DNA from 2 places in the Psychrobacillus sp. FSL H8-0484 genome. Region 2 is predicted to be linked to the other one. Evidence: a T-box and tRNA genes for the amino acid it is inferred to sense, from the RefSeq annotation. Region 2 holds a T-box; the other holds one or more tRNA genes.

Region 1 (10,826 bases), 980 kb from region 2:
TTTAAATTCTTTATGAATGCCATGCTAATTGGTGGCTTAATAACAGGTGTTTTAGGTTTATTTATACGTTGGGATGACGCCTTCGCGAAATATTATGAAGCAGGACAATGGAGTGAGTTTTTTGCTGCTCTCGCGTTTATGGTAGTAATGGGCTTTACAGTAAGTGTAATTGCACAAATGGGTTACTTTGCTTATTTAACCATTCATCAAATGGGTGTTAATATTTTTAGAACTCTCACCCTATGGAATTGGGTTCAGTTACTAATTATTGCATTCGTGATTTTTGATTTAATTATGTTTCGATTTAGACCTAATGCGGAAACAACAGAGCAAATATGGCTATACGTAATTTTACTTGCGGTTTTAATCATCACCTCAGTAGTGGTTGCGATAGTAAAAGCCAATATGACAAAAAAACATGCTCTTATATCTGCTTTATTCTTTATGGTTGTTGTTTCGACACTTGAATGGTTACCTGTACTTATGGTAAGAGCTGACAATGTAGATAGCTGGGTAACATTATTACTATTCCCGATTCTTGCAGTAAATGCATTCCAATTATTAGCTTTGCCAAAATATAATGCAAAATCGGATGAAGACCGTTCAAAGCTAGAAGCTCGCAGAAAAGCAAGAAGAGAAGCAGCCGCTGTAAAAACAAAATAAAAGAAAACTGCCCTGACTAAATGTCGGAGCAGTTTTTTCTTATTCAGGATATGACTTCTTTTTCATATTTAGTGCAAATAAATTTTGTTCAATCGTAATAAATGGTTGTGATTTCAGAAATTTTGTGAGTTGGTCTATTTCTACTTTTTCCTCTTGATGCATTGGAACTGAGAGAATATCTCCTTTTTCTAATACTAGGTTCCCTTTTCCCCAATACTTACTTGAGCCAAGTAAATTCACTTCCTCTTGCCAAGCACTCTGTTGGAGCTCCATTGGAAATTCATAATCTTTTGTTCGAAACCAAAGTGGCTTTTCCCCAATAGCACGCTCAAATCGCTCGATCTCTTTTTTGAATAAAACAGGATTCTCTATATAGTTAGAACCTTCTTGGCCTAAAAGTCCAATCGGCATATGCTTTTCTTTCATAAGTTCTAAAATGGTTTCAGATCGTTCAATCCATTCTATACTCATGAAAAACTGTGGATAAGGAGCTTCTAAACTGTTTAAGAGTGTCTCTATTTCTTCTTTACCAAAGGTCAAATCAATCGTAGCTGTGTTCCCATATGTCCCTTTTGAAATAACACTTGGTTTTTCTGTAACCTGAAAAACAGGAAGTATAGAAGAGTAATTACTTGGAATAATAAACAACAGAAGAACAAATAAAAGCATTAATGGCCCTACTAACAACAACTTCTTATTCAACTGAACACACACCTTTTCCAATCGTTTTAATTTATTTTATGATTTAGTGTTGACATTCATGTTAAAACGATGTTAAGATACAAAGGTCGCCAAAACAAAGCGGCAACATCAACAACATGAACATTGAAAACTGAACATGCAAAACGTTAAGACATATAGCTTGAAAGACTAACTTCGGTTAGTTTGATAGCAACAATTTTTGACATCATTTAATGATGATGCCAGCAAAAAAAATGAGCTTTTTAAGTTCTCTATTATGGAGAGTTTGATCCTGGCTCAGGACGAACGCTGGCGGCATGCCTAATACATGCAAGTCGAGCGAATGACGAAGAAGCTTGCTTCTTCTGATTTAGCGGCGGACGGGTGAGTAACACGTGGGCAACCTGCCCTGTAGATTGGGATAACTCCGGGAAACCGGGGCTAATACCAAATAATCCATTTCCTCACATGTGGAAATGTTAAAAGACGGTTTCGGCTGTCACTACAGGATGGGCCCGCGGCGCATTAGCTAGTTGGTAGGGTAACGGCCTACCAAGGCGACGATGCGTAGCCGACCTGAGAGGGTGATCGGCCACACTGGGACTGAGACACGGCCCAGACTCCTACGGGAGGCAGCAGTAGGGAATCTTCCACAATGGACGAAAGTCTGATGGAGCAATGCCGCGTGAGTGAAGAAGGTTTTCGGATCGTAAAACTCTGTTGTAAGGGAAGAACAAGTACGAGAGTAACTGCTCGTACCTTGACGGTACCTTATTAGAAAGCCACGGCTAACTACGTGCCAGCAGCCGCGGTAATACGTAGGTGGCAAGCGTTGTCCGGAATTATTGGGCGTAAAGCGCGCGCAGGCGGTCCTTTAAGTCTGATGTGAAATCCCACGGCTCAACCGTGGAAGGTCATTGGAAACTGGGGGACTTGAGTACAGAAGAGGAAAGCGGAATTCCAAGTGTAGCGGTGAAATGCGTAGAGATTTGGAGGAACACCAGTGGCGAAGGCGGCTTTCTGGTCTGTAACTGACGCTGAGGCGCGAAAGCGTGGGGAGCAAACAGGATTAGATACCCTGGTAGTCCACGCCGTAAACGATGAGTGCTAAGTGTTAGGGGGTTTCCGCCCCTTAGTGCTGCAGCTAACGCATTAAGCACTCCGCCTGGGGAGTACGGTCGCAAGACTGAAACTCAAAGGAATTGACGGGGGCCCGCACAAGCGGTGGAGCATGTGGTTTAATTCGAAGCAACGCGAAGAACCTTACCAGGTCTTGACATCCCGCTGACCGTTCTAGAGATAGATCTTTCCCTTCGGGGACAGCGGTGACAGGTGGTGCATGGTTGTCGTCAGCTCGTGTCGTGAGATGTTGGGTTAAGTCCCGCAACGAGCGCAACCCTTGATCTTAGTTGCCAGCATTTAGTTGGGCACTCTAAGGTGACTGCCGGTGATAAACCGGAGGAAGGTGGGGATGACGTCAAATCATCATGCCCCTTATGACCTGGGCTACACACGTGCTACAATGGACGGTACAGAGGGTCGCAACCCCGCGAGGGTGAGCTAATCCCATAAAACCGTTCTCAGTTCGGATTGTAGGCTGCAACTCGCCTACATGAAGCCGGAATCGCTAGTAATCGTGGATCAGCATGCCACGGTGAATACGTTCCCGGGCCTTGTACACACCGCCCGTCACACCACGAGAGTTTGTAACACCCGAAGTCGGTGGGGTAACCCTTACGGGAGCCAGCCGCCGAAGGTGGGACAGATGATTGGGGTGAAGTCGTAACAAGGTAGCCGTATCGGAAGGTGCGGCTGGATCACCTCCTTTCTAAGGATATATTACGGAATACAGATTTTTATCTGTATCTTAACGTTTTGCAGTTCAGTTTTGAATGTTCATTTTTATGAGCATTTGAAAACTTGTTCTTTGAAAACTGGATAAAACGACATTGAAAGAAACAAATTCAAGAAATTCAATTTATAATCACTTCGGTGATTATATGTTGTGTAGTACTTTTAACTACTAATTTTGAATGGACTCCAAGTAATTGGAAGCCATATTAGGTTAAGTTAATAAGGGCGCACGGTGAATGCCTTGGCACTAGGAGCCGAAGAAGGACGGCACTAACACCGATATGCTTCGGGGAGCTGTAAGTGAGCTTTGATCCGGAGATTTCCGAATGGGGAAACCCACTGTTCGTAATGGAGCAGTACATTTACGTGAATACATAGCGTATCTGTGGCACACCCAGGGAACTGAAACATCTAAGTACCTGGAGGAAGAGAAAGAAAAATCGATTCCCTGAGTAGCGGCGAGCGAAACGGGAATAGCCCAAACCAAGAGGCTTGCCTCTTGGGGTTGTAGGACACTCTACATAGAGTTACAAAGGAATGAGCTAGACGAAGCGATCTGGAAAGGTCCGCAGGATAGGGTAAAAGCCCCGTAGTCAAAAGTTCATTCTCTCTTGAGTGTATCCTGAGTACGGCGGAACACGTGAAATTCCGTCGGAATCTGGGAGGACCATCTCCCAAGGCTAAATACTACCTAGTGACCGATAGTGAACCAGTACCGTGAGGGAAAGGTGAAAAGCACCCCGGAAGGGGAGTGAAATAGATCCTGAAACCGTGTGCCTACAAGTAGTTAGAGCCCGTTAATGGGTGATAGCGTGCCTTTTGTAGAATGAACCGGCGAGTTACGATTACATGCAAGGTTAAGTTGAGAAGACGGAGCCGCAGCGAAAGCGAGTCTGAATAGGGCGAATGAGTATGTGGTCGTAGACCCGAAACCAGGTGATCTACCCATGTCCAGGATGAAGGTAAGGTAACACTTACTGGAGGTCCGAACCCACGCACGTTGAAAAGTGCGGGGATGAGGTGTGGGTAGCGGAGAAATTCCAATCGAACCTGGAGATAGCTGGTTCTCTCCGAAATAGCTTTAGGGCTAGCCTCAAACGTTAAGAATCTTGGAGGTAGAGCACTGTTTGGACTAGGGGCCCATCCCGGGTTACCGAATTCAGACAAACTCCGAATGCCAATGATTTATGTTTGGGAGTCAGACTGCGAGTGATAAGATCCGTAGTCAAGAGGGAAACAGCCCAGACCACCAGCTAAGGTCCCAAAGTATTTGTTAAGTGGAAAAGGATGTGGCGTTGCTTAGACAACCAGGATGTTGGCTTAGAAGCAGCCATCATTTAAAGAGTGCGTAATAGCTCACTGGTCGAGTGACGCTGCGCCGAAAATGTATCGGGGCTAAACAAATCACCGAAGCTGTGGATTGATACCTTTGGTATCAGTGGTAGGAGAGCGTTCTAAGGGCGTTGAAGTCAGACCGGAAGGACTGGTGGAGCGCTTAGAAGTGAGAATGCCGGTATGAGTAGCGAAAGACGGGTGAGAATCCCGTCCACCGTATGACTAAGGTTTCCTGAGGAAGGCTCGTCCGCTCAGGGTTAGTCGGGACCTAAGTCGAGGCCGATAGGCGTAGACGATGGACAACAGGTTGATATTCCTGTACCACCAAACCACCGTTTGAGTAATGGGGGGACGCAGAAGGATAGGGTAAGCGTGCTGTTGGTTATGCACGTCCAAGCAGTAAGGTGTGAATGTAGGAAAATCCGCATTCTATAACATTGAGCTGTGATGGCGAGGACTTAGTCCGAAGTTCCTGATTTCACACTGCCAAGAAAAGCCTCTAGCGAGGTGATAGGTGCCCGTACCGCAAACCGACACAGGTAGTCGAGGAGAGAATCCTAAGGTGAGCGAGAGAACTCTCGTTAAGGAACTCGGCAAAATGACCCCGTAACTTCGGGAGAAGGGGTGCTCTTTTGGGTGAATAGCCTAGAAGAGCCGCAGTGAATAGGCCCAGGCGACTGTTTAGCAAAAACACAGGTCTCTGCAAAACCGTAAGGTGAAGTATAGGGGCTGACGCCTGCCCGGTGCTGGAAGGTTAAGAGGAGTGCTTAGCGCAAGCGAAGGTGCGAATTGAAGCCCCAGTAAACGGCGGCCGTAACTATAACGGTCCTAAGGTAGCGAAATTCCTTGTCGGGTAAGTTCCGACCCGCACGAAAGGCGTAACGATCTGGGCACTGTCTCAACGAGAGACTCGGTGAAATTATAGTACCTGTGAAGATGCAGGTTACCCGCGACAGGACGGAAAGACCCCGTGGAGCTTTACTATAGCTTGATATTGAATTTTGGTGCAACTTGTACAGGATAGGCAGGAGCCTTAGAGCCCGGAGCGCCAGCTTCGGAGGAGGCGTCGGTGGGATACTGCCCTGGTTGTATTGAAATTCTAACCCATACCCGTAACCCGGGTAGGAGACAGTGTCAGGCGGGTAGTTTGACTGGGGCGGTCGCCTCCTAAAGTGTAACGGAGGCGCCCAAAGGTTCCCTCAGAATGGTTGGAAATCATTCGAAGAGTGTAAAGGCAGAAGGGAGCTTGACTGCGAGACCTACAAGTCGAGCAGGGTCGAAAGACGGGCTTAGTGATCCGGTGGTTCCGCATGGAAGGGCCATCGCTCAACGGATAAAAGCTACCCCGGGGATAACAGGCTTATCTCCCCCAAGAGTCCACATCGACGGGGAGGTTTGGCACCTCGATGTCGGCTCATCGCATCCTGGGGCTGTAGTCGGTCCCAAGGGTTGGGCTGTTCGCCCATTAAAGCGGTACGCGAGCTGGGTTCAGAACGTCGTGAGACAGTTCGGTCCCTATCCGTCGTGGGCGTAGGAAATTTGAGAGGAGCTGTCCTTAGTACGAGAGGACCGGGATGGACACACCGCTGGTGTACCAGTTGTTCTGCCAAGAGCATCGCTGGGTAGCTATGTGTGGACGGGATAAGTGCTGAAAGCATCTAAGCACGAAGCCCCCCTCAAGATGAGATTTCCCATTACGCAAGTAAGTAAGATCCCTCAAAGACGATGAGGTAGATAGGTTCGGGGTGGAAGCGTGGCGACACGTGCAGCTGACGAATACTAATCGATCGAGGACTTAACCAAAATAGAATTTGAAGAATTCAATGTCTTTTATCCAGTTTTGAGTGAACAACTCAAGGTCTAGTGATGATGGCGAAGAGGTCACACCCGTTCCCATACCGAACACGGAAGTTAAGCTCTTCAGCGCCGATGGTAGTTGGGGGTTTCCCCCTGCAAGAGTAGGACGTCGCTGGGCATCAAGAAGTCGTTACCGAGTAATCGGTCGCGGCTTTTTTTGTATTCGAAAAAGAAGACCGAAGGCAACATGTACTTTATTTATAGAGAAGTGTGCGAGAAAGTGGAGAGGCAAAAAGTTCGAAGAAGCAAGAAGAGAGTCTCCGAGCGTATAGCCTACGTGAGAACCGAATGACTACGGAAGATGAATAAATCTACCGTCCATCTGCTTTCGCAGCCTGAACACAGAAGTTAAGCTCTTCAGCGCCAATGGTAGTTTGGGGTTTCCCCCTGCAAGAGTAGGACGTCGCTGGGCACTAAGAAGTCGTTACCAGGAAATCGATCGCGGCTTTTTTTGATGTTTTTTTATTTGGTTGGATTGGTCTTAGTTATGCGTCATTTGGTCTCGCTTCATCTCAGGATATAGTCTTGTTCATACATTTACGGTAAGAAAAGCTACTTATTTTTAAAAAATATTTCCTTAAGGGGTACTATTTCAATAGGTTTTATTCAAAAAAGAGTTCATAGTCATCCCTTCAACGGACCAGTTTATCCTTCTTTTTCACTTTAATTAATTTCACACTATAAATTAGGAAAAAAATATAAAAATTAGCTTGAAATTTATAGTGGACTTGCTATAATTATATTTGTACTTTAATTAGATAATACGTTCCGAAGTAGCTCAGTGGTAGAGCAATCGACTGTTAATCGATTGGTCGTAGGTTCGAGTCCTACCTTCGGAGCCATTTTTTTTGCTTCCATAGCTCAGTAGGTAGAGTGCTTCCATGGTAAGGAAGAGGTCACCGGTTCAAATCCGGTTGGAAGCTTTCTTAAAAAAAGTAAAAAAGTGTTTTAAAGTACTTGTCCTTAAGGGAAAAGTATGTTATTATCATTATTGTCCGGTTTTTCTTATTGGACAATTAATAAAACCCAGGAGGATTAGCTCAGCTGGGAGAGCATCTGCCTTACAAGCAGAGGGTCGGCGGTTCGAGCCCGTCATCCTCCACCATATTATTTTTATACTTAGCTTTGGAGGGGTAGCGAAGTGGCTAAACGCGGCGGACTGTAAATCCGCTCCTTAGGGTTCGGCGGTTCGAATCCGTCCCCCTCCACCAGTTTATTGGGGTATAGCCAAGCGGTAAGGCAACGGATTTTGATTCCGTCATGCCCTGGTTCGAATCCAGGTACCCCAGCCATGACCTTACAAAGCTTTTATGATTTAGGGGCCTTAGCTCAGCTGGGAGAGCGCCTGCCTTGCACGCAGGAGGTCAGCGGTTCGATCCCGCTAGGCTCCATAATTTTATATTAAAGTAACCCTTTCCTTAGTACTTGGAAAGGGTTTTTTCTTGCCTTCTAACGGAGTATTCCTTGTTTCTCAAAAAAAAATTTCTTTTCAATAGTACCTACTTATCGTTATGATGAAATAAAAAATGCGAGGTGTTGAGTTTTGGGAGAAAAAATTATCTATGGGGACGTAACCCTTCGACCATTAACACAAATGGATTTTCCGTTCTTATGGGAACTTTATGAACCTGAAATTTTTGAATTTATGTTGAATAAAATTGAAAATCTAGAGCAACTTGAGAAATGGCTGCAAGTTGGTATTAAGCAAATGAGAATCGATAAAACTGCGTTTGCATTTGTGGTGGAAGACACAAATACAAAAGAAATAATGGGTACTACTCGTATTTACGGAATAGATCATACAAATCATGCTTGTGAAATAGGCTCCACTTTTTACGCAAAAAAATTTCAGCGCACGCATGTGAATACGGTATGCAAATACTTGCTTTTGAAATATTGCTTTGAGACGTTAGGAATGTTTCGTGTCCAATTTAAAACAGATGAGCAAAATATAGCTTCACAACGAGCAATAGAACGAATAGGTGGTATAAAAGAAGGGATACTTCGTAATGAACGAATACGATCTAATGGTAATATGAGAAATGCGGTCGTTTATTCCGTTGTAGATAGCGAATGGTCCGAAGTAAAAGGTCAACTTGTTCAATTAATGAATAAATACTCATAATATTGTGAGGTTGAGCCAACTACCTATTGGGGATTACAATAGATGTATGAACTGAAAGGGGTAATAATAATGAATAAGTTAAATCTATCTATTATTGGAGTACCAATGGACCTTGGACAAAATAGACGTGGCGTTGATATGGGGCCAAGCGCCATCCGTTATGCAGGGGTAGTCGAACGTCTAAAAGATCTTGGTCATTCTGTGAAAGATGAAGGCGATATTCCGATAAGTCATACTAGAAAAGAACAATCTCCTAATACCCATTTACGTAACTTAGAAGAAGTTATTGAGGGGAATGCTGCATTAGCAAATAAAGTGCACGAAGTTTTAGTAGAAGGGCAATTCCCACTAGTACTTGGTGGCGATCATAGTATTGCTATTGGGACACTTGCTGGTCTTGCGGATCGCTTCAAGAACCTTGGTGTTATTTGGTATGATGCACATGCGGATTTAAATACTGCGGAAACTTCTCCATCAGGAAATATACATGGGATGCCGCTTGCAATAAGTATCGGATTAGGTCATGAAGATTTAGTAAACATTCGTAATTATTCTCCAAAAGTTAAACCAGAAAATATCGTAATCATTGGTGCGCGTTCTGTGGATCCAGGAGAGCGAGAATTAATTAAAGAAAAAGGCATCAAAGTCTTTTCCATGCATGAAATCGATAAGCTTGGGATGACAGAAGTGATGAACCAAACGATTGCGTATTTTCAAGAACGCGAAGTAGATGGTGTACATCTTTCTTTAGACTTGGATGGAATAGACCCACTTTATACACCAGGTGTCGGCACTCCTGTCCCAGGAGGCATCAGCTATCGCGAAAGTCATTTAGCAATGGAAATGCTGTACTCGTCCAATCTCATTACATCTGCTGAATTTGTAGAAGTAAACCCAATATTAGATGAAAAAAATAAAACAGCAGATGTTGCAGTTGCTCTTATGGGCTCTTTGTTTGGGGAAAGTTTAGTTTAAAGCCACTTACTTTTGAATATAAATTTTGTTTTTAATCTAGAAGCAGACACTTGTCTGCTTTTTCTTTTTTTTATTATCAACACAGAGTTCCAAATTTTTGATAAAATTGAAATAATGAATACATAAAAAATGAAACCTGTTGAAGCCTTTATCCGTATAGGTAAAGACAGCCGCATGGAGCGGAGGGGAAATCACGATGGATGCGTTAGTGAACAAACGAATAAAACAAGTGTTAAAAGGCGATAAAGACGCATTCGCGGAGATTGTCGACCTGTATCAACATAGACTATTTCAAGTGTGTTATCGCATGCTAGGAAATCGTCATGAGGCAGAAGATATATCGCAGGAAGCATTTGTGCGAGCCTTTATAAACATACACACGTTTGATCAGAAAAGAAAATTCTCAACTTGGCTGTACAGAATCGCGACGAATTTATGCATCGACCGTATTCGTAAAAAAAAGCCTGATCTTTATTTAGACGCAGAGGTAAAGGGTACTGAGGGTCTAGATATGTACTCACAAATAGCTGCTGCAGAAGAACTTCCTGAAGAAGAACTGATGAAGCTCGAATTGCAGGATCGAATTCAATATGAGATAAGTCGACTTCCTGATAAATATAGATCGGCCATCGTACTGAAATATATGGAGGAATTATCTTTACAAGAAATAAGTGAGATATTAGAATTACCACTTGGAACAGTAAAAACAAGAATTCATAGAGGTCGAGAAGCGCTTAGAAAACAATTAAGCAAACAACCGAATTTTTAATAGGAGGGAATCACGATGAATGCGTGTCCAGAACGAATTGTTCACTTTATGCATGAATATTTAGATGGCGAAATTAGCCGTGAACATGAGCTGGAACTTAAATCTCATTTGCAATCATGCGTGGATTGTCAGAAACATATGCATGAGCTAAGCGATGTAGTTGCTTTTATCAAAGGAGCAGCTCATATAGAGGCACCAAATGCCTTCACTCATTCAGTAATGGCGAGACTTCCGAAAGAAAAGTCCCACGCTGGTGTTAGCAGATGGTTGCGTCATCATCCAGTTCTTACTGCAGCAGCATTATTCTTCTTGTTTATGAGTAGTGCGCTTTTTACCAATTTTAATGATGAGCAGCAATTTTCTTTTACCAAGCAAGCAAACGTCATCGTCGAGGGTGAAACAGTTATTGTTCCCGAAGGACAAGTCGTAAAAGGTGATCTTGTTGTGAAAAATGGAAATGTTAGGATTGACGGAGAATTAGATGGAAATTTAACGATCATTAACGGATCAAAGTATATGGCTTCTACAGCTGTTATTACGGGAAAAACGGAAGAGATTAACAAAGTA
Region 2 (10,826 bases):
TTCAGCTCTTATTGCTTCAATAAGCTTGAGTGGATTCATCGTCTTCACTCGAAGGACTAATATTTTATAATCACTTTTATCTTTATCTGGATATACTAGCACGCTTAACACATTTATTCTTTGTTCATAAAAAACTCTAGATACTTCAAACAAGACACCTGTTCTATTTGGAACGCGAACCTCTATTTGAGAACCAGGTTGATGTACACCTGTTAGTTCAATAAATTTGTACAATAAGTCGGACTCTGTAATCATACCGATTAGTTTCCCTTGGCTCACAATAGGTAAGCATCCTATGCGATTATCATAAAAAATGCTTGCCGTTTCTTCTACAAAATCTAATGGATGGCCGGTGATTGGGTTTTTCGTCATAATTTTTTCTAACGGTAAATCATAAATTTCTGCATTCTGACTGCTGATTAAGGAGGAAGGAGTTGCTTCTTTTAAATCGCGATCAGTTACAACACCTAATACTGCATTCTCCGAGTTAACTATTGGGATATGACGAATTCGTTTTTCCTTTAAAAGCTTTAGTGCATCATTAATTGTATGAGAGGGGCTTAAGGTTGGTACAGATGTATTCATGATTTCTTCTACAAGCATGTGAATGAACTCCTTTTTATAAGAAAGTTATACATTTTTGTTTTAATACATGAAACGGTTCATAAAGCGTAGTTGATCAAATTGCTGAATGGAATCATTATCCACTCTATTCCCTATTTTAGCCATTAAACAATTAGCGGGATGAGAACTAATTTCTGGATCGTCTGTTGCAAAATACATAAGTCCGCCAGCCTGCATCATTTTCTCCATCACTTTTCGGTATTCCCAGACATTTAATCCAGTCCCTTTTAAATCCCAATGCCAATAATATTCAGTAGTAATCGTTATATAGTCTTCCATCGCATCATCCATCATGGAAACTCGTAGAAGTGTTTTTCCTACTCCAGTTCCACGATATTTTGGAATGACTTCGATAGCACCAAGCTCTATCAAGTTTTCCATATTGCCTTTAGACCATGTTTCTAAAGGGTCTGGGTGTAAAAAAGTGCAGTATCCAACTATTGTTTGTTGATCTCGAACAATAATAATTCTTCCTTCAGGTAATTTTGCAATTCCAATAATTGCTTTATGCTGTGCGTCAGGTAATCGAAAAGCTACTAAGTCCTCATGAAATTCTAATTTTGCTATTTCCTCTGATACAATAGGACCTTCAATAACGACGGTGCCATGCTTTGTTTCTAATTCTACCGCATTATACGTTTTTTTGTGTATCACGAATTCACCACCTATAAATTAATTACAATTGAAACTATTATACATGATTTTAATAATAGAAAGCGTTATCTTCATTAATTGTAATAAAACATTCAAAAGAGTAAAAAAATTAGCAAAAATCGAAAAGAGTATTGTAAAATAAAAGATATAGTTATAGAAAGGGTGAATAGGATGAAGATAGAAGTGTTACCAGTTGTGCAAGGGGACTATCGCTTAAATGATTATGAAGCGACTGTAAAATCTTTTCAATGGGAAGATGCAGAAAAGTCTTTTTCATGGTATGAAACAGGAAAAGTAAATATGGCATATGAAGCTATTGATCGACATGCTGAATCTGATAAAAAGGACAAAATTGCACTCTATTATCAAGATGCAGACAGAAAAGAATCATATACATTTAATGATATGAAAAACTGGACAAACAAAGCTGCAAATGTCTACACCCTACATTCCAATTTAACAAAAGGGGACCGTCTATTCATTTTTATGCCTAGATCTCCTGAATTATATTTTTCTTTATTAGGTGCTGTAAAAATGGGTGTTATTGTTGGACCTCTTTTCGAAGCATTTATGGAAGGTGCTGTGTACGACCGTTTATTGGATAGTGCTGCAAAAGCAATTGTTACAACTCCAGAATTATTAGATCGAATTCCTTTGGATAAATTACCTGATCTTGAAACTGTATTTTTAGTGGGAGACAATATTGAAGAAAAAGATAAATTTATTGATTTTAAGAAAGCGTTAAATAGTGCTTCCGATTCTTTTACAATTGAGTGGGTAGATAAGGAAGACGGGTTAATCCTACACTATACATCTGGGTCAACAGGGAAACCTAAGGGGATTTTACATGTACATTATGCAATGGTTCAACAATATCAATCAATGAAATGGGTAATGGACATCCGTGATGAAGACATTTATTGGTGTACCGCAGATCCAGGATGGGTTACTGGAACTTCCTATGGAATATTTGGACCTTGGTTAACTGGCGCTACTTCCTTAGTACTTGGAGGTCGTTTTTCACCAGATGCTTGGTATAATGCCATTGAAGATTATCGTGTAACTGTATGGTATAGTGCTCCAACCGCATTTCGCATGTTAATGGGAGCAGGAGATGCGATTGTAAAAGAGCATGATTTATCCACTCTTCGACACGTTTTATCCGTTGGAGAACCATTAAATCCAGAAGTTATTAAATGGGGAATGCAAGTATTCAATAAGCGAATTCATGACACTTGGTGGATGACAGAAACAGGAGCACAAATGATTTGTAATTACGGTTGCTTACCGATTAAGCCTGGTTCAATGGGGAAACCACTACCAGGACTAGAAGCTGCCATTATTGATAACCAAGGAAATGTTGTTCCACCTTATACGATGGGGAACTTGGCAATTAAAAAAGGATGGCCATCCATGATGCGTCAGATTTGGAATAATAAAGAGAAATATGAGTCTAGCTTTATGAATGATGAATGGTATTTTTCAGGCGACTCTGCTTATATGGATGAAGAGGGCTACTTTTGGTTCCAAGGACGTGTAGACGATGTCATAATGACGTCTGGGGAGAGAGTAGGACCATTTGAAGTAGAAAGTAAATTACTTGAGCATCCTGCTATTTTAGAGGCTGGGGTGATTGGTAAGCCGGATCCTGTGCGTGGGGAAATTATTAAAGCATTTGTTGCATTAAATGAGGGATATGAACCTTCGGAAGAATTAATTGCAGATATTCAGCAGTTTGTGAAAAAAGGGCTTGCTGCACATGCAGCACCTAGAGAGATAGAATTTAAAGATAAGCTACCAAAAACGAGAAGCGGCAAAATTATGCGTCGAGTTTTAAAAGCCTGGGAATTAAAATTACCGACAGGTGACTTATCCACTATGGAAGACTAGAAAAGAAAAGCCACAGCGACCTTACATTTCAGGTCGTTGTGGCTTAAATAATTTAACTCTTATGTGTTTGTATCTTCGTCTTCAGGGGGTGCTTCTTCCTCAGGAGGAGTTGTTTCTCCATCTCCATCTCCGTCTCCGTCTTCATTACCCGGAGATGTTTCCTCTTCATTTTCCTCTTCTGGTATTACTGGGTCAGGTTTTTGTTCTTCTATCGATACAGTATTAGAAGGGACTGACAGTAAACCAGTAATATCAACAGAAACAATGACATACTGCCCGGTTCCATTAATGGTATAACTATAATTTTCCGCTTCTCGCTTGGATGCCACTTGAATTCGTTCACCGTTCACCACTTGATATATTCTATATCCTACAACATCAGAGGAGGCAGCTTTGGTCCAAGTAAGTGTTTGTCCGGAAAGAGTGGCTGTAACGGAAGCTGGAGCACTACCATCCGCTTCAAATACATCTTCAGATACTACGTTTCCAGCAAAAGTAGATTTTGTAGGGAAAAGTTTACTTGCATTTCCTCCAAATTTACCAAGCATCCGTTTGATAAATGCTTCGTTTACTCCATATCCACCTTTGATAACAAATTCATCAGGAGTAGAATCTAAAGCTCGGTATTTATTCCCATCAATTACTACAAAAGAAGCGGATATTAAACTATCATCTGATGCAGTTGGTAACATAGCTTTAGCATTAAACAAATCAGATTTGACTAATCCTGCTTGTTCGCATGCTTCCGAGGTAGCAAGTCCAGAAATACCACAGAACGACCTGGTTACAACACCTTCTGGAGCTTGGAATGCGTTAGGTGCATCTACTAGCTCTGGATTCACATCATACATGGCATTCATCATATTAGACCAAAGTGTATTTACACGTACGCTTGGGTGGTTATAACGATTATTCAGATGAAATAATGAAATACTGTTGTCGTCGTAACCAAGCCATACACCAAGAGAAACATTTGGGTTATATCCGATAAGCCATGAATCATTGTGATTTTGGGTTGTACCCGTTTTTGCAGCAAAATCTGACTGGAACTTTAGTCGTGAATTTGCAAGTTTTGCAGTACCTTCCGTTAATACATCACGAAGAATGTCTGTCATGATATAGGCAGTTTCAGGACTGAATACTTCGACTGGTTCTACTTCATGCTGATAGATAATATTTCCTTCCACATCTTCAATCTTTTCAATCATATACGCATCGATAAATTGCCCGTTGTTCGCAAATGTTCCATAGGCGTTTGTATTTTCTTCAACACTTGCACCATTGTCCATTCCACCAATCGATAGGGCATGGTTCGCATATTCGTTCTCGTTGATATGTTCAAAGCCCATTTTATATAAGAAATCAGTAGGCTTTCTATCCATGATCAAATCATAAAGGCGAATTGTCGATAGGTTTTGTGATGTCGTTAAAGCTTCACGTGCTGATATAATTCCTTTTTCTTGCTCAGTCGTATAATTCGAAGGTGATTTTGTCCATGTTGTACTGCTTAAATCTTCTAGTTTGACATCGACAACTGGACTTCCTGCACCAATAACACCATATTCAATAGCAGGAGCGTACACTAATAAAGGTTTAATCGTAGACCCCATAGATCGAACGGCTTGAGTAGCATGATTGTACTTTTCTACATTATAATCACGTCCTCCAAGGAAGGACAAGATTCTACCTGTTCCATTTTCGATAAGCATGCTTCCTACCTGAACAGGAAATTCTTGCATGATCATCTCACCAGTATTTGGATCCTTTACTTCTTTCGTGTGGGTATGCCCATAGGTTTCAAACTCATCTCTTACCTTAAGCATAGTTTCATACATCTCTCTATCAATTGTTGTATGAATGCGATATCCACCTGTACTCACTGCTCGTTGTGCTATAATATCATATTTTTCATAGAGTTTAGATTCGACTTTTAATCGTTCCGGATCAATACCATCTTTTTCTGCTAATTGTCCTCTTAAAATATCCTTTACTCTGTTTTCTATTTCAATAGTTAACCATGGATATTTTTCTTCTGGTAAAATTTCAGGTTGTCTAAAATCTTGTGTAATATCATATTTTATAGCAGAGTTATATTCTTCTTCAGTAATATAACCTGTTTCTTTCATCCGAAATAGTACTGTTTTCATACGATCTATTCCAGGTTGTAATGCCTTTGCTTCTTTTAATACCCCTCCTTGTCTAAAAGGAGTATAAGCGAAAGGAGCTTGAGGAATTCCAGCAATATAAGCAGCTTGTGGCAAACTTAAATCTATGGCTTTTACATTAAATATTCCATTGGCAGCTGTTTCAATTCCAGCAATATTTCTACCATTAGCGTTTCGACCATAAGGAATAATGTTTAAATACGCTTCAAGTATTTCATCTTTTGTCATAAACTTTTCCAAACGCATTGCTAAAAGGATTTCTTTTGCTTTTCGCTCATAAGATACTTCGTTCGTTAATATTTGGTTTTTAATTAATTGTTGTGTTAGTGTAGAACCACCTGTTTGTGTATCTGAATTCGAGACATCTTGAAGTAATCCACGGAAAATCGCTTTTGGTACAATACCATCATGCACCTCAAAATATTCATCCTCGGTTGCTAATACAGCGTCCAATACGTATGGAGAAACTGCGGAAAGTTTGGTTTCCGTACGTTCAAGGTCAGTCCGTAATTTACCTAAATAGACATTTTCGGCAAAGTAAATTTCGGAGGTTTCCTCATAGTTAAATACAGCAGCTCTCATTTCCTCTTTATCACGTAAAGGTTCTTCTTTCACTAGTGAAGCGAAATAACCAGCTGCAAGTGATGCAGCAAATATTCCAAGAGCAAGGCCTACTACAATGAATAGTAAACATAAATTCCATATAACGCTGGAAGAAATTCGTATGCTTTTTGCCCAATTTGTTGATTGCCATGTATCCAACTTATCTTTGTAAAATTGGAATTTCTCCATCCATTTATTCATTAATATTCCACCCCCAAATCATGAATTATTATACCATAATCGTTTATCATAAGACGATAGTTATTGACATACGTTTTAAATTAGGTAAAATAAAAATATATTTTAGCGAAGAAGAGTCCGAAGTAGTTATTATACAAACTGTATAGAGAGCTAGCGGTTGGTGAAAGCTAGTCAGTGTATAAGAACGAATTACAGGCTTGGAGTTAGACGTTCTCACAACGATATCGTGATTGAAGCGGAAGGATTTCTCTCCTTCAAGCTGGGTGGTACCGCGCTAATTAACTAAGCGTCCCTGCATGATATATATATATCGTGCAGGGGCTTTTTTTATTTGGCTCTGTTAAATTATGCTGTTGTTTTTAACATATAATTTGCGGTAGAATCAGCGCAGACTCCTGCGGGAAGCAAGCGGATTCTATCAAATAACAACAATGTAGTTTAACAGAGCATTTTATTTTAAAGGAGGAGTTTCAAATGACAAATTCATTATTAGAAGATTTATCTTGGAGAGGGTTATTGTATCAGCAGACAGATAAAGAGGGGATGGAAGAGCTATTATCCAATGAAAAAATTTCCTTGTATTGTGGTGTAGACCCTACTGCTGATAGCATGCATATTGGACACATTGTACCGTTACTTACTTTAAGACGTTTTCAACTACATGGTCATCGTCCAATACTTTTAGTAGGTGGAGCTACTGGTATGATAGGAGATCCATCTGGTCGGTCAGAGGAGCGTCAACTGCAAACTACAGAACAAATTGACAAAAATGTTCAAGGTATTAAAACGCAAATGGAGCAAATTTTCGACTTCCAATCAGAAAATGGTGCACAAATGGTTAATAACCGTGATTGGATTGGATCAATGAATGTAATCGAGTTTCTTAGAGATTTCGGAAAACTAGTGAATATTAATTACATGTTAGGTAAAGATTCCATCGCTTCTCGTTTAGATACAGGGCTTTCGTTTACAGAATTTACGTACACCCTAATTCAAGGTATTGATTTCAATCATTTATTTGATCATTACGGCTGCCGTGTTCAAGTTGGTGGGTCTGACCAATGGGGGAATATTACAACAGGATTAGAAGTGATTCGCAAAACACATGAAGAAGAAACAAAAGCATTTGGCATAACAATCCCACTTGTAACAAAAGCAGATGGAACGAAATTTGGTAAATCGGCGTCTGGTTCTGTCTGGTTAGATGCGAAAAAGACCTCTCCGTATGAGTTTTACCAGTTCTGGATTAATACAGCGGATTCAGATGTGATTAAATACTTGAAAATTTTCACATTCTTGGAACGTAGTGAAATTGAAGCGCTGGAAGTAACAGTACAAAACGAGCCGCATTTACGAAAAGCACAAATTACACTTGCAGAAGAAATGACTCGTTTAATACATGGTCAGGAAGCATTAGACCAAGCGATTCGTATTTCACAAGCATTGTTCAGTGGAAATTTGAAAGAACTGAATGCAGAAGAAATGAAGGATGCGTTTAAAGATGTACCTTCCGTGGAGATGTCAAAAGAAGAAAAAAATATTGTAGACTTTATTGTAGAAGCAAGCGTCTCGCCCTCTAAAAGACAGGGGCGTGAAGATGTGACAAATGGAGCTATTTCAGTCAATGGTGAAAAAATAACAGATGTTGGATATATAATAGGTAAAGATGACCGCCTTGAGGATGAATTTATGATTATTCGAAGAGGAAAGAAAAACTATAAAATGATTAAATTTGTATAAATTAAAAGCTACTTCTCATAATAATGGGAAGTAGCTTTTTAAATCTAAAAAAAATAATTCACACTATTCTAGCCTGTTTATAGCATTTTTTTTGCTATTTACCACATTTATCCTCCTGAATTATTTCTATAATTTTCTTTTGTTTACTTTAATAGGTTATTCGTATGGTAAATATTAATTATAATTTAAAAAATACTCAAAATAGATGATAAAAGAGTATGAGATAGTATAGAATAATAAATGTGGACAAATTTACATTAAAAATAAAATAAAATATTGTTATTTTATATATTAATTAATAATTTATTTAAAAGATCGAGGAGCTGTTCGTAGTGGAATCAAATAAGTATGTATTAGATCATTTCGATGATTTTTTTGTAATATTTTTCGGAAAAAATAATAAAGCCAACAAGCTAGTTATTTTAAAAGATAAGTTTACAATAGATGCAAAAGAAGGAGATTTGTTAGAAATTTGTATAAATAAAGACAAATCGGGTTATGACTTCAAGATTTTAAAAGAAGAAGCAGATGAAACAAAACAAAGACTACTTGATTTAATCGCGAACATGGAGAAAGATAAATAGTTCGTAAAAAAATTCCCCCGTAGAAGTTGATTAACACAACTTACGGGGATTTTATTTAAGTGACACTATGCAGCGTATTGGTAAAATGGTGAATTAATATAGGTGCAAGGAATTTTATATTACCCGAATCACAACATATTTTTGGTTTATCCTATTGTTGTACACGTGTTGATTAACCAAAAGTACCCAGTAAATTGCTTATTAAAATGGTGATAACACACCAGACATTCTATGTATAGGTGTATAGGTGCTTTTGGAGTGCCTGGAACTGAACGAGTTCTACACCATTACCTGGATTTCTTGATGCGAAAGGGGCTGTCCCTAAAGTCATATAGTGACTGAGAGATGGTCCCTTTTCCAATGTATTGATTACCGTTCCAGACGGACGCTTTCCGCGGGCATGGCTTCAGTCACCTCAGGCCAACACGATGTTGGTCACGAAGGCGTTGCCACATGAGGTGGCGTTCTTAGCCTTCGTTCCTTTGTTCGATCCTGCGGGGCCTTCAGCTCATGCACCTGCAGCTTCGCTTTCGGTGCAGAAAACATTTGCTATTCCCGCTGGAGTCGCCGTCCTCCACTACAATTAATTGCCTACAAAAAATAGTAGTTTAATGAACGGTATACAAAAAACAGGTGTAGAAAAAACTCGTTTTTCTACACCTGCTTCAATTTATGGGCTTATTGACAGCCCCCTTTCGCATTTTTTCGATAATCGTGTGGTAGTCGTTCGTCACTCTCCATAGCTACTTGTAATAGAAGCGTCAAAGCTTTTGGAAATGAAAGAATAGCCACTTTCCTATTGGATCATTTCGTCCAAAGGGAACCGAAAACGTACAAGTGCAAAATGGGATCCTTGCGCATTTCTTGTGAAATTTGAATAGTGGAAATTGGATTATCAACAGCCGTGCTATTGTTGGATATTAATTGAACAAATTTGAACTGTCGATTTCTTAGCGTAGAGAAAATCGACTTTTTTACCCCCTCATATCTAAAAGGGGCATGGAGATAGTGAGCAAGTTACTTCATTTTTATATGGACGGATTCAAACTAAAAATGTTAATTGGCTGGTCCATTTGTTAATAATACGAAGAGTTCCTTGTTTCAAAAATATGAAAGATGAATTATTTAAAGCTCTTCTAACCAGGGGCTTTTTTATGCTATATCGGAAAAAATAAAAAAACCTCCAAAACCCTGTATTATCAAGGTCTTGAAGGCTTTTAATATTACTCTTTGCAGAGTAATAAAATTAACGAGAGTAGTACTCAACGATTAGAGATTCGTTGATTTCAGCTGATAATTCGCTACGTTCTGGAAGGCGAACGAAAGTACCAACTTTTTTGTCTGCGTCAAATGTTACGTATTCTGGAACGAAGCTGTTCACTTCGATTGATTCGTTTACAACGTCCAAGTTTTGAGATTTTTCACGAAGAGAAATTTCTTGACCTGGTTTAACGCTGAATGAAGGAATATCAACACGTTTACCGTCAACCATAACGTGACCGTGGTTAACTAATTGACGAGCTCCACGACGAGTGCGAGCAAGACCTAAACGGTATACAACGTTATCAAGGCGAGTTTCAAGAAGAATCATGAAGTTTTCACCATGTTTACCTTGCATTTTACCAGCTTTGTCAAATAGAGTACGGAATTGACGTTCGTTAACACCATAAGTGTGACGAAGTTTTTGTTTTTCTTGTAATTGCATACCGTATTCTGTTAATTTTTTACGTTGGTTAGGACCGTGTTGTCCTGGTGCGTAAGGGCGTTTTTCTAATTCTTTACCAGTACCGCTTAGTGAAATACCAAGACGACGTGATAATTTCCATGCTGGACCTGTATAGCGAGCCATGAATGACTCCTCCTTTTGTATTGGTTTTATTTTGTTGTAAAATAAGACCAGATGTATTCAGACTAGCAGACATTTTGTTTTCATGTAACATCGCCCTAGCAGCCGAGGGTTACTTGATACACCATCTATTAAAATAGAGGAACAAAATGAGCAATCTAGGCCATACAACTGCTGCATTTATTTTACACAAAGTCAATTGTATATCTATAGAATGAGAAAGTCAATAAAATTCATTTCTTAATGATTGATATAGAACAGAAATCTATTTTCTGAAATTTGACAAATGGATGGTAATATAGTCAAATTGAATTATAAGTTGTATTGGGATAAAAGTATCACATCCACTCGTTGAAAGTTGAGAGGTGTAAAAATGAAAAATGATGTAAACATGATTCTGTTGAAAAGTCGTATTTTAGATATTTGGAATGAAAATGTATTTACGCATGAATCCAGTGCCAAATGGTTTGAAGACTTAAAAGTTATATTAACAGAATTTTTTGACGTTGAGTTTGCTAA

The links. The T-box of region 2 lies ahead of tyrS (tyrosine--tRNA ligase). A T-box ahead of a tRNA ligase gene usually reads a tRNA of that ligase, here a tRNA-Tyr.
Region 1: it encodes a tRNA-Tyr, which carries the amino acid that the T-box ahead of tyrS (tyrosine--tRNA ligase) is inferred to sense. The anticodon was not compared.

The regions. Positions count from the first base shown of each region.
Region 1 covers NZ_JBBOSZ010000001.1:3,930,892-3,941,717, reverse strand. The annotation lists gene MHH81_RS19405 (KinB-signaling pathway activation protein) at 1-663, shown strand, start outside; gene MHH81_RS19400 (hypothetical protein) at 703-1,365, opposite strand; rRNA gene MHH81_RS19395 (16S ribosomal RNA) at 1,619-3,172, shown strand; rRNA gene MHH81_RS19390 (23S ribosomal RNA) at 3,408-6,336, shown strand; rRNA gene rrf (5S ribosomal RNA) at 6,393-6,508, shown strand; tRNA gene MHH81_RS19380 (tRNA-Asn) at 7,158-7,232, shown strand; tRNA gene MHH81_RS19375 (tRNA-Thr) at 7,241-7,313, shown strand; tRNA gene MHH81_RS19370 (tRNA-Val) at 7,420-7,495, shown strand; tRNA gene MHH81_RS19365 (tRNA-Tyr) at 7,518-7,601, shown strand; tRNA gene MHH81_RS19360 (tRNA-Gln) at 7,608-7,682, shown strand; tRNA gene MHH81_RS19355 (tRNA-Ala) at 7,709-7,781, shown strand; gene MHH81_RS19350 (GNAT family N-acetyltransferase) at 7,934-8,515, shown strand; gene rocF (arginase) at 8,585-9,490, shown strand; gene sigW (RNA polymerase sigma factor SigW) at 9,687-10,259, shown strand; gene MHH81_RS19335 (zf-HC2 domain-containing protein) at 10,275-10,826, shown strand, end outside.
Region 2 covers NZ_JBBOSZ010000001.1:2,950,415-2,961,240, reverse strand. The annotation lists gene MHH81_RS14360 (acetoin utilization AcuB family protein) at 1-603, opposite strand, end outside; gene MHH81_RS14355 (GNAT family N-acetyltransferase) at 646-1,278, opposite strand; gene acsA (acetate--CoA ligase) at 1,450-3,168, shown strand; gene MHH81_RS14345 (transglycosylase domain-containing protein) at 3,228-6,137, opposite strand; T-box leader at 6,237-6,434, shown strand; gene tyrS (tyrosine--tRNA ligase) at 6,612-7,877, shown strand; gene MHH81_RS14335 (hypothetical protein) at 8,210-8,461, shown strand; gene rpsD (30S ribosomal protein S4) at 9,708-10,310, opposite strand; gene MHH81_RS14325 (sensor domain-containing diguanylate cyclase) at 10,681-10,826, shown strand, end outside.